One region of the Bacillus sp. FSL H8-0534 genome, then DNA from elsewhere that is predicted to be linked to it. Evidence: predicted binding sites of a transcription regulator. Region 1 holds the regulator's gene; each other region holds the start of a gene.
What was found. The regulator Rex, encoded in region 1, represses fermentation and respiration genes when NADH is low (regulators of the CRP and FNR family bind a similar motif). The targets are predictions, from matches to a motif close to TTGTGAAATATTTCACAA.
Positions count from the first base shown of each region.

Region 2: a site for Rex is predicted at 981-998, ahead of arcA (arginine deiminase). Genes of this name have one in related genera too.
Region 3: a site for Rex is predicted at 1,296-1,313, ahead of MHH71_RS18570 (L-lactate dehydrogenase). Genes of this name have one in related genera too.
Region 4: a site for Rex is predicted at 1,244-1,261, ahead of MHH71_RS26385 (DoxX family membrane protein). Genes of this name have one in related genera too.

Region 1 covers NZ_JBBOUC010000001.1:2,859,526-2,861,737, forward strand. Annotated here, with positions in the region: gene MHH71_RS14500 (CPBP family intramembrane glutamic endopeptidase) at 70-813, shown strand; gene MHH71_RS14505 (YdiK family protein) at 816-1,010, shown strand; gene MHH71_RS14510 (redox-sensing transcriptional repressor Rex) at 1,036-1,665, opposite strand; gene MHH71_RS14515 (ABC-F family ATP-binding cassette domain-containing protein) at 1,849-2,212, shown strand, end outside.
Region 2 covers NZ_JBBOUC010000001.1:2,719,948-2,722,159, forward strand. Annotated here, with positions in the region: gene arcA (arginine deiminase) at 1-890, opposite strand, end outside; gene argR (arginine repressor) at 1,167-1,616, opposite strand; gene MHH71_RS13930 (FAD-binding oxidoreductase) at 2,014-2,212, shown strand, end outside.
Region 3 covers NZ_JBBOUC010000001.1:3,693,934-3,696,145, reverse strand. Annotated here, with positions in the region: gene MHH71_RS18575 (PTS transporter subunit IIC) at 1-234, opposite strand, end outside; gene MHH71_RS18570 (L-lactate dehydrogenase) at 255-1,205, opposite strand; gene MHH71_RS18565 (spore coat protein) at 1,460-1,708, opposite strand; gene MHH71_RS18560 (hypothetical protein) at 1,722-1,907, opposite strand; gene MHH71_RS18555 (MBL fold metallo-hydrolase) at 2,099-2,212, opposite strand, start outside.
Region 4 covers NZ_JBBOUC010000001.1:5,143,809-5,146,020, reverse strand. Annotated here, with positions in the region: gene MHH71_RS26395 (serine hydrolase) at 1-4, opposite strand, end outside; gene MHH71_RS26390 (nucleoside hydrolase) at 131-1,063, opposite strand; gene MHH71_RS26385 (DoxX family membrane protein) at 1,315-1,830, shown strand; gene panF (sodium/pantothenate symporter) at 2,123-2,212, opposite strand, start outside.

The sequences.
Region 1 (2,212 bases):
CCGGCTGGATGTTTACATGTTATCCCGCCTTATCTCATAAACTAGAGTTAGAAAGGATGGTTAACCAATTTGAAAAAACAATATTGGTGGATTATAGTTACATACATTCTTATGCAATTATCAGGTATTGTTGGATTACCGCTTCTTTTGAAAACCGGACTATATGATAATAGGGGGTTCACCAGAGAAGAAAAAATGCAGCTACTGACTGGTCACTGGGCAATTATTAGCTTTTTCATTGCATTATGTATTGTACTTTTACTACTTCGAACAGATATTCGTGAAAGTCGTTTCGATACAAAACGCGCCAGTATTCCTGCCACAATCGGTTGGATCTTTATCGGTTTCTTTTTAGCTTTCTTTTCTCAAACAATTGCAGGCACAATCGAAATGCGTTTATTGGGCATTAAACCTGGATCTGAGAACACAGCTCGCTTGATGGAAATAGCACGGACCACCCCATGGTTCCTTATTGTTATATCAATAATAGGGCCTATTTTAGAGGAAATTGTCTTTAGAAAAATTTTATTTGGTACATTGTATAAGAAATTCAACTTCTTTATCGCTGCTATTATTAGCTCACTTGTATTTGCAGCAATTCACTTTGATTTTACACACTTATTGGTATACACTTCCATGGGGCTTGTATTCGCCTTTTTATATGTAAAAACAAAGCGAATTATCGTTCCTATTATGGCACATGTTGCGATGAATACATTAGTTGCAATAGCCCAAGTACTGGTAAGTAACGAACAAATACAAGAAATGATTAAAGAAGCAGAAAAAATGCAAGGATTTATCGGAGGATTTTAAATATGAGGAACTCACCATTGTTCATGGCAGCACTGTATTTCCTTCTTGGTTGTGTCTTTACACGTTTCGCAATTACGAACGTTACAGATACAATTTGGAACTTTGGGACACTGCTGTTTGCTGCTATGGCAACAATTGATTTTAATTTGGCACTTCGACTTATCTTAGTCAAATTTACAAAGAAAAAGCAACAATAAAACGCAGAGGGATTTCCTCTGCGTTTTATTGTGGATAATTTTTCAAAAAATAAACGAGTGTTTGTAATTCTACAGCTAAATCAATATGGTGAATTCTTATATTTTCTGAAACATTTAATCGTGCTGGTGTAAAATTTAAAATTCCGTGTATATTTGTTTCGGCCAATCGATCTGCTACAGCCTGTGCAACAGTAGCAGGTACTGTTAATATTGCCACTTGTATATCATTTGTTAAACGCTCTTCTAATTCATCTAAATGATATACAGGAATTCCTCCGATTTCTTTTCCAACTTTCTCCTCATTGACATCAAATGCCATTTCAATCTTTGTATTATTATTTTTGGTGAAATTGTAATGTAAGAAAGCGGTCCCTAAATTACCCACTCCAATAAGTGCTACACGTGTTATATCATCTTGATCAAGCGTTTCTCGGAAGAATGATAGTAAATAATTCACATTATATCCATATCCCTTTTTCCCTAACGCTCCAAAATATGAAAAATCTCTCCGAATTGTTGCTGAATCTACCTTTACAGCTTCACTCAATTCAGCCGATGAAACACGCTGCTTACCAGAAAGAGATAAGTTTTGGATAAATCGATAGTATAGAGGCAATCGTTTGGCAGTGGCCTGTGGAATCTTTTGTTGATCCATATAACCTCTCCTCTCTTCCTATCTTTGTTCACAGATTTAAAACAAATACAGAAGTTTAGCACTTATGACTTTCCTTGTATAATAGAGAGAAGACTTCTCTCTTATTTTAAACTATACACTATTTTTAGTATGATTGAGAAATATAAACATGGCAAAGTTAAGAAATTATTTGAGGTGAAAACATTGATTTTATTACAAGTGAATGGGCTTTCAAAATTATACGGTGCTGAAACAATTCTTGCAAACATTAAATTGGAAGTTCAAACAAAAGATCGCATTGCACTAGTTGGTCGAAATGGTGCTGGAAAATCTACATTATTAAAAATAATTGCCGGTGAATTATCTCACGATGGTGGAGAAATTATAAAACCAAAAGATGTTTCAATTGGATACTTGGCCCAAAATACTGGTTTAGAAACTTCTTTAACAATTTGGGATGAAATGCTTACTGTCTTTACTCATCTGCAGCAAATGGAAAAGAAGCTTCGAAGGTTAGAGCTAGACATGGGTAAGGAAGAGAACTTTTCAAATGCTGCTACGTACGAAA
Region 2 (2,212 bases), 140 kb from region 1:
TTCATATTTCCTTTTGGTCCTTGAATAGCTGGGTGAATTGTAAATTTGTCATAATCGACCATTGTAAACACTGTATCTAAGTGCATAAAAGCACGACATTTTGGAATTTCTATTGCTAGCACTTTTTTAATTTTATTTTGGCGACTAAATAAGTTTTTAGCTAAACGCTCAATTGCTTTAGCTGAAGTACGAGCAGATACCCCAATTGCAATTGTTTCCTCATTTAAAATCAGTTCGTCGCCACCTTCAATCGGAAATTTATAATCACGATCTAACCAAACTGGCACATCATGACTTGCAAATCGTGGATGATGTTTAATGATATATTCCATAAACAATGATTCACGTCTCCGTGCCGGTTCTCTCATTTTGTTAATTGTTAAACCGTCACCTATACTAGCTGCTGGATCACGAGTAAAATATAAATTTGGCATTGGATCTAAATAAAATGGATAATGATCTTCCATTAATTCATACAGATGCGTTTTTTTACTAGTTTCAATTTCGTTTTTCCGCACGCCACCCATAATTTTTTGAATCAATTCTTCATTTGAAAAGGAAAGTAAATATTCTTTTAAAGTTTGATGTGCAACATTTACGTCAGTCTGTCCTTCTTTTAAAATACGATCAACAAATTCTTCACGAAGTTTTTTATCAACTAACGCCTCAGCTGCTAGTTTTTCTAAATAAAGAACTTCAACACCCCGATTGCGTAATGTTTGTGCAAAATAATCATGTTCTTTTTGAATAATTGGTAAATATGGGATATCGTCAAATAATAATTGTTGCAAATAATCTGGCGTTAAATTTTCCACTTCTTTACCAGGACGTTTTAATAAAACCGTTTGTAATTCCCCAATTTCTGAAGTAACATGTATCGGATGTTTCATTTGTTGTACCTCCTTTTAAATTTGTTTGATGTCTACAAATACATAATAAACGGTACGTACTTCCTTCTTTGTGAAAGCGCTAACATTTCCAAGTGGAATATTTCACAGTTTATTTTTTAAAATAATATATATTTGTATTTTTATAAGGTTTTTTGCTCCATATTTTGCAAAACAGCTATATATTACGTATATATAATGAATAACCCTTTACTAATTCATATTAAAATTTCAAAAAAAGATCCTATTTCTAATAAAAATTAGAAATAGGATCTTCACTTACATAATCAATTTCAATCTTTCTTCTAGAACCTTCCTATCCGATTGTGATCGAGAAATCACAAGGCACGTATCATTTCCACATATACATCCTACTTTTTCTTTCCAATCTAAAGAATCCAATAATACACCAATAACATGGGCATTTCCCGGTAATGTTTTAATAATTGTTAATTGCTCTACACAATCAATTTTCACAACAACTTCTTTTATTTTTTTCTTTAATTTCATATCCGTTTGTAAACTGTCTTCTGAAAAAATCTTATATATTGTTAATCCACTTGCAGAGGTTACCTTTATTAAATTTAATTCACGAATATCTCGTGAAATCGTTGCTTGTGTAACTACTACACCATGTTCTTCTAACAATTCTACTAATTTCTCTTGTGTATCTATTTCACACTCTCTTATCAATTGTTTGATTAGCCGTTGTCTTTTCTCCTTTTTCATAAAAGACATCCTTTCGAATATTATAACTTTATTATATCTTGCTATAATTTCCATTCGAAAGAGATAAAGGTAAATGTTGCGGAAACGTTCATAGTTTATAATTATCCCTCTTATATGATTTCATCCTGGACTATGTCCTGCACGTACTTGAGAAAGGGGACTTCTGTTGGAGTACTGCTAAAAATTTCTATAGTATCTAGTATGGCAACACTAAATACATACTGCTGAATGCACATCCATATATTTCTAATTTTAATTAAATTTCCCAGAAAAATATACTAACATTTTAATCAGCCTATTCATTCTTCATATACATACTATTTATAATTCAAACACTCTTAAACAAGCTTTCTCATACAATAATAAGAACCAATCTCATATAGAAAGGAACAATATAATGAAAAAAACAAAATTAACAGGGCGCATTGTAACTCCAGAAGATCCTGAATATGATGTAGCTCGCATAAACTTAAATTTAAGTCTTCCAAAGCTCCCCTGCATAATTGTCTTCTGTCAAAATACTCAAGATGTATGCAATGCCTTGAAGTGGGCACGTGAACGTCATATACCATTTCGTGTACGAAGTGGTCGCCATA
Region 3 (2,212 bases), 830 kb from region 1:
GGCAACCATCGCTGAGAAAATGACAAGTCCGTTTGCCCCAAGCATGAAAGCAATCCCTGCTCCAATTGCTGGTGCCATCAGTGATTTCGCAACAACTCCAATTGTAATTAACATCGGAATATCAACAATTCTTCCTATATTTTCGATAAGTAAACCAATTCCAAGGGATACGAAAATACCTTGTGCAATTCCGGCAGAACCTTTAAATACACGAGACATTATATATTCCTTCATCTATTTCACCTTCTCCTAGTTTAGTAACCAGTTGTTTTCATATAGTCACGTAAAACATCATTTGATTGTGCAAATCGGTCTTCTTCAGCTTCTGTTAAGTTTAGTTCTACAACTTCTTTTACACCATCTCTTGTAATAATTGCTGGTACACCTGTACAAATATTATATTCGCCATATTCACCATCTAAAATTGCTGAAACAGCAATCACGCGGTGATCATCATTAAAGATAGAACTTGCAATATAAGCGAGTGAGTTACCAATTCCATAATAAGTAGTACCCTTACGTTTATAAATTTCCCAACCAGCTTTAGCAGTTTTCTCAACAATTTCATCTAAATCGATTTCACCGAAACGTTCTTTTTGCTCTTCTAAAATTTGCAAAATTGGTTTTCCACCAACTGTTACGTGAGACCAAGCAACCATTTGTGAATCACCATGCTCACCTAATGAGTAACCATGAATGCTACGAGGGTCTACTTCAAGCATTTCAGATAAAATTGTTCTTAAGCGTGAAGAGTCTAATGATGTACCTGTACCAAGCACACGATTTCTTGGTAAACCAGATAATTTCCAAACTTGATAAGTAATAATATCAACTGGATTCGATGCAATTAAGAAGATACCGTCAAATCCGCTTTCCATTACACCTGCTACAACACTTTCCATAACTTTCGCGCTTGCTCCTAAAGTATCCAAACGACTTTGTCCTGGTTTTGGAGCTGGACCCGCTGTAATAATAACAATGTCCATATCTTTGCAGTCCTCATAATCGCCTGCATACACTTTTGTTCTTGTATTTGTAAAGTTAATGCAGTGTGATAAATCCATCGCTTCTCCAACTGCACGTTCATGATTTATATCAATTAATACCAACTCTTCACAGATACCTTGATTCACAATTGAATACGCACAGCTTGATCCAACTAATCCAGTACCAATAATTGCGATTTTTCTTGTGTTTCTATTCATAAGAACCTCTCCTATGTAATTATGTAATGTTTTTGTTTGTTCTTTACACTTTTTATTATAGTGATTCTCACTGTAATAACCATGGATACTTTGTGAAACATTGAGCAATCTTTTGTACTTTTTGTGACATACCTTACAAACTTTTCGTCATATTTGTTACAACTAAAAAAATATTTTATACTTGTTTATTGATATATATATAAATAAAAAAGCGAGTGAATTATCATCTGATATTCACTCGCTTTTTTTATTCATTACTGTGCGCTTAATTGACTTTTCAGCTGCTGAACAACCGTTGGATTTGCAGGAGCAGCTGGCTTATAATGTCCTTTTTGTAATGCATATTTATATACACTACGTTGTCTCATTTCATCCTGATTTCGAATGTGAATCAGCGTTTGATGTAACTGTTCGTTATTTGACTCTGCTATGTAATTCGCATAACTAGTCAAACTAGCATTTAATTCCGATAAATAATCGTTAACCATATCTTTTTCATTCATAATCGATACCCTCCTAGCCTAAAAAGGACATTAATTGTTGTTTTGTATTTCTTGCAGCTTGTGCATCTTGTTGTAGCATTTGTTTCAATTGAGGATCTGTACACTGCTGCGCATACTGATCTAGTTTATTTGCAACTGTCGCATGTCCTCCAATAAGATGACGTAAATTTTCAAGCTCAAGCTCTGTTAAGTTTGGCATAATAAAAACCTTCCTTTCTTTAGTCATTCAACATTTAGTATTTATTCCTTTTCGGATTGTATGCATGTAAAGTGAGGGTATAAGATGATGATTCACTAAAAAATAAAAGGTTCATTCTTAGTAAAGAATCCTCTAAATTATTGAGGGACCTTTTCAATTCCCCCCCCACATCACTTCATCTCCCCATTTCTTTACACCTTTCTCGCTAAATTTCGCTCAGCTTCTTCAATCGCTCGTTGCATACGTAACATCGGATCCTCAATCATCTTTCCGTGCCCTGTCGCCAATACAGACGGTTTATATCG
Region 4 (2,212 bases), 2.3 Mb from region 1:
TCAAGTGAATTCCCTCTCCTAATTTACATCTTTTATCTTTTATCTGTTATATATAGTTATAAACAAAACAATAGAGACGATTGTCTAAATAATCGTCTCTATTATTTTAACTTGTCATCTCCTATTATGTCTACGTCATAATTCGAACAAAATTTTCAACAAATTTCTTATAATTTAATTTCCACCCAATTCGCACCCAATTTTTAAGAGCTTTCGCATCGGGTTGTGGCCGAAAATCAGCGATACTTTCCACCTTTGCACTACCTTCTAAATCAACTTCTACTTTCCGATATACATATTCAACCATAGAAGGATTTACAACTGCCATCATCGTAAGCACATCATGAATGGGGCTTCCGGTAATTTTCGGATTTATTTTCTTATATGCCTTATAATAATATTGAAATATAGGTTCAATTAATTTGTTAAATGCAGTTTGTGAATGTTTTTTTATATAATGCACAGTTTCAGGTGTAACGATTGATTCACTTGTAACATTTAGAGGGATTAATGTTACGTTTTTTGCATACTGCATGACTAAATTTGCAGCAAGTGCATCTCCATGAAAATTCGCCTCTGCTACAGGGGTAACATTCCCTGGAACAAGAAATGCTCCACCCATACAGTAATATTCTTTTACATCTTTCATTATATCTTTACCTAATATAAACGCCGTTGCTAAACTTGTTGATCTTCCTGTATCAACAATAATAATTTCTTTTTTATAACGCTGGATTATGTCAAAGATTGCACAAAACGATTTAATATTTGGTTGAATCGTTTTTGGAGGGCGAATTGGCCCTAATCCTTCCGCTCCATGAATTTCCGGATAATATGTTGTAAATTCACCTGACAATGGCATTTTTGCTCCATTTATAATCGGTATATCCTCTCTGCCTGCTAGTTGCATTAAATACGCAGCATTGCTCGTTGCTTGCTCTTGTGTTACATTTCCATATCCAGTTACAATCCCAACGATTTCAATCTCAGGATGTAATAGCCCATACATAATGGCTAAAGAATCATCAATACCTGGATCTCCCAAAAAAAGCACCTTTTTCATGGCACTTCCCCCCCATCCCTGCACCTCTTATTATGGTATAAACCAAAATACATGTTAACTATTTTTTAAACCATATACGCCATAAATTAAAATCACACTGTATTCACACACTGCTTTTTGAACAAACGATGAATTATTCAAACAACCACTGGATTGAACCATTTGTTCAAATTTCGTTCATTGTGATTCGATTCACAAAAATACATAATAAACTTGTAAATACATTTTATTATGTATCGGAGGAATTTATTATGTTTATTGATTTTTTACGTAATAACAAAAAAGCTTTATTTATTCTATTACCCCTTCGTTTATATTTAGGATACGCTTGGTTATCTGCTGGATTAGGAAAGCTTTTTGGTCAGTCATTTGACGCAAGCGGGTTTTTAAAAGGTGCAATTGCCAAAGCAAGTGGAGATCATCCAGCTGTACAAGGCTGGTGGGCTGATTTTCTACAACATTTTGCTCTTCCACATGCTGATTTATTTAGCTTTCTCGTACAATGGGGAGAAATTTCAGTTGGGCTTGGACTTCTTTTAGGAGGGCTAACCAAAACCGCTGTATTTTTCGGGATTATTATGAACACTGCTTTTCTTTTAAGTGGAACTATAAGTACAAATCCAAATATGATACTATTGTCTATACTGGTTTTAGTTGCAGGACATAACGCTGGACGTGTTGGTCTAGACGGATTTGTTTTTCGAAAACTTTTCCATAAACATAAAAATAACTATCCAACCTATCCTACACATAAATTTGCATCATAATTACGTTTTTAATTATAAAAAGTAGAGCTCTTATTGAATCTATAAAAGCCCTACTTTTTATATTGCCTATTTTTTCACCAAATTTATTTGGTTAAAGCATAAACTCTTTTGCCCCAACCTAATCATCTTTTTCTATCATTGATTAAAAAATATAGAACCTATCCAATTTGTATATTTTATTCAAATCTATATCTTTATGCTACTTTATCCCGCTATTTGCGGACAGTAACACTTCCACCTCAAAATTCAGCCAAAACAAAGAAGTTAGGTAGGAAATGAAGCCTCCCACTAATTAAAGTTTCACTTTATTTGAAGTTAACATACTACCTATTACATACGCAATGAAAGCAAAACAAATCGGAAACACAACTGTATGTATACC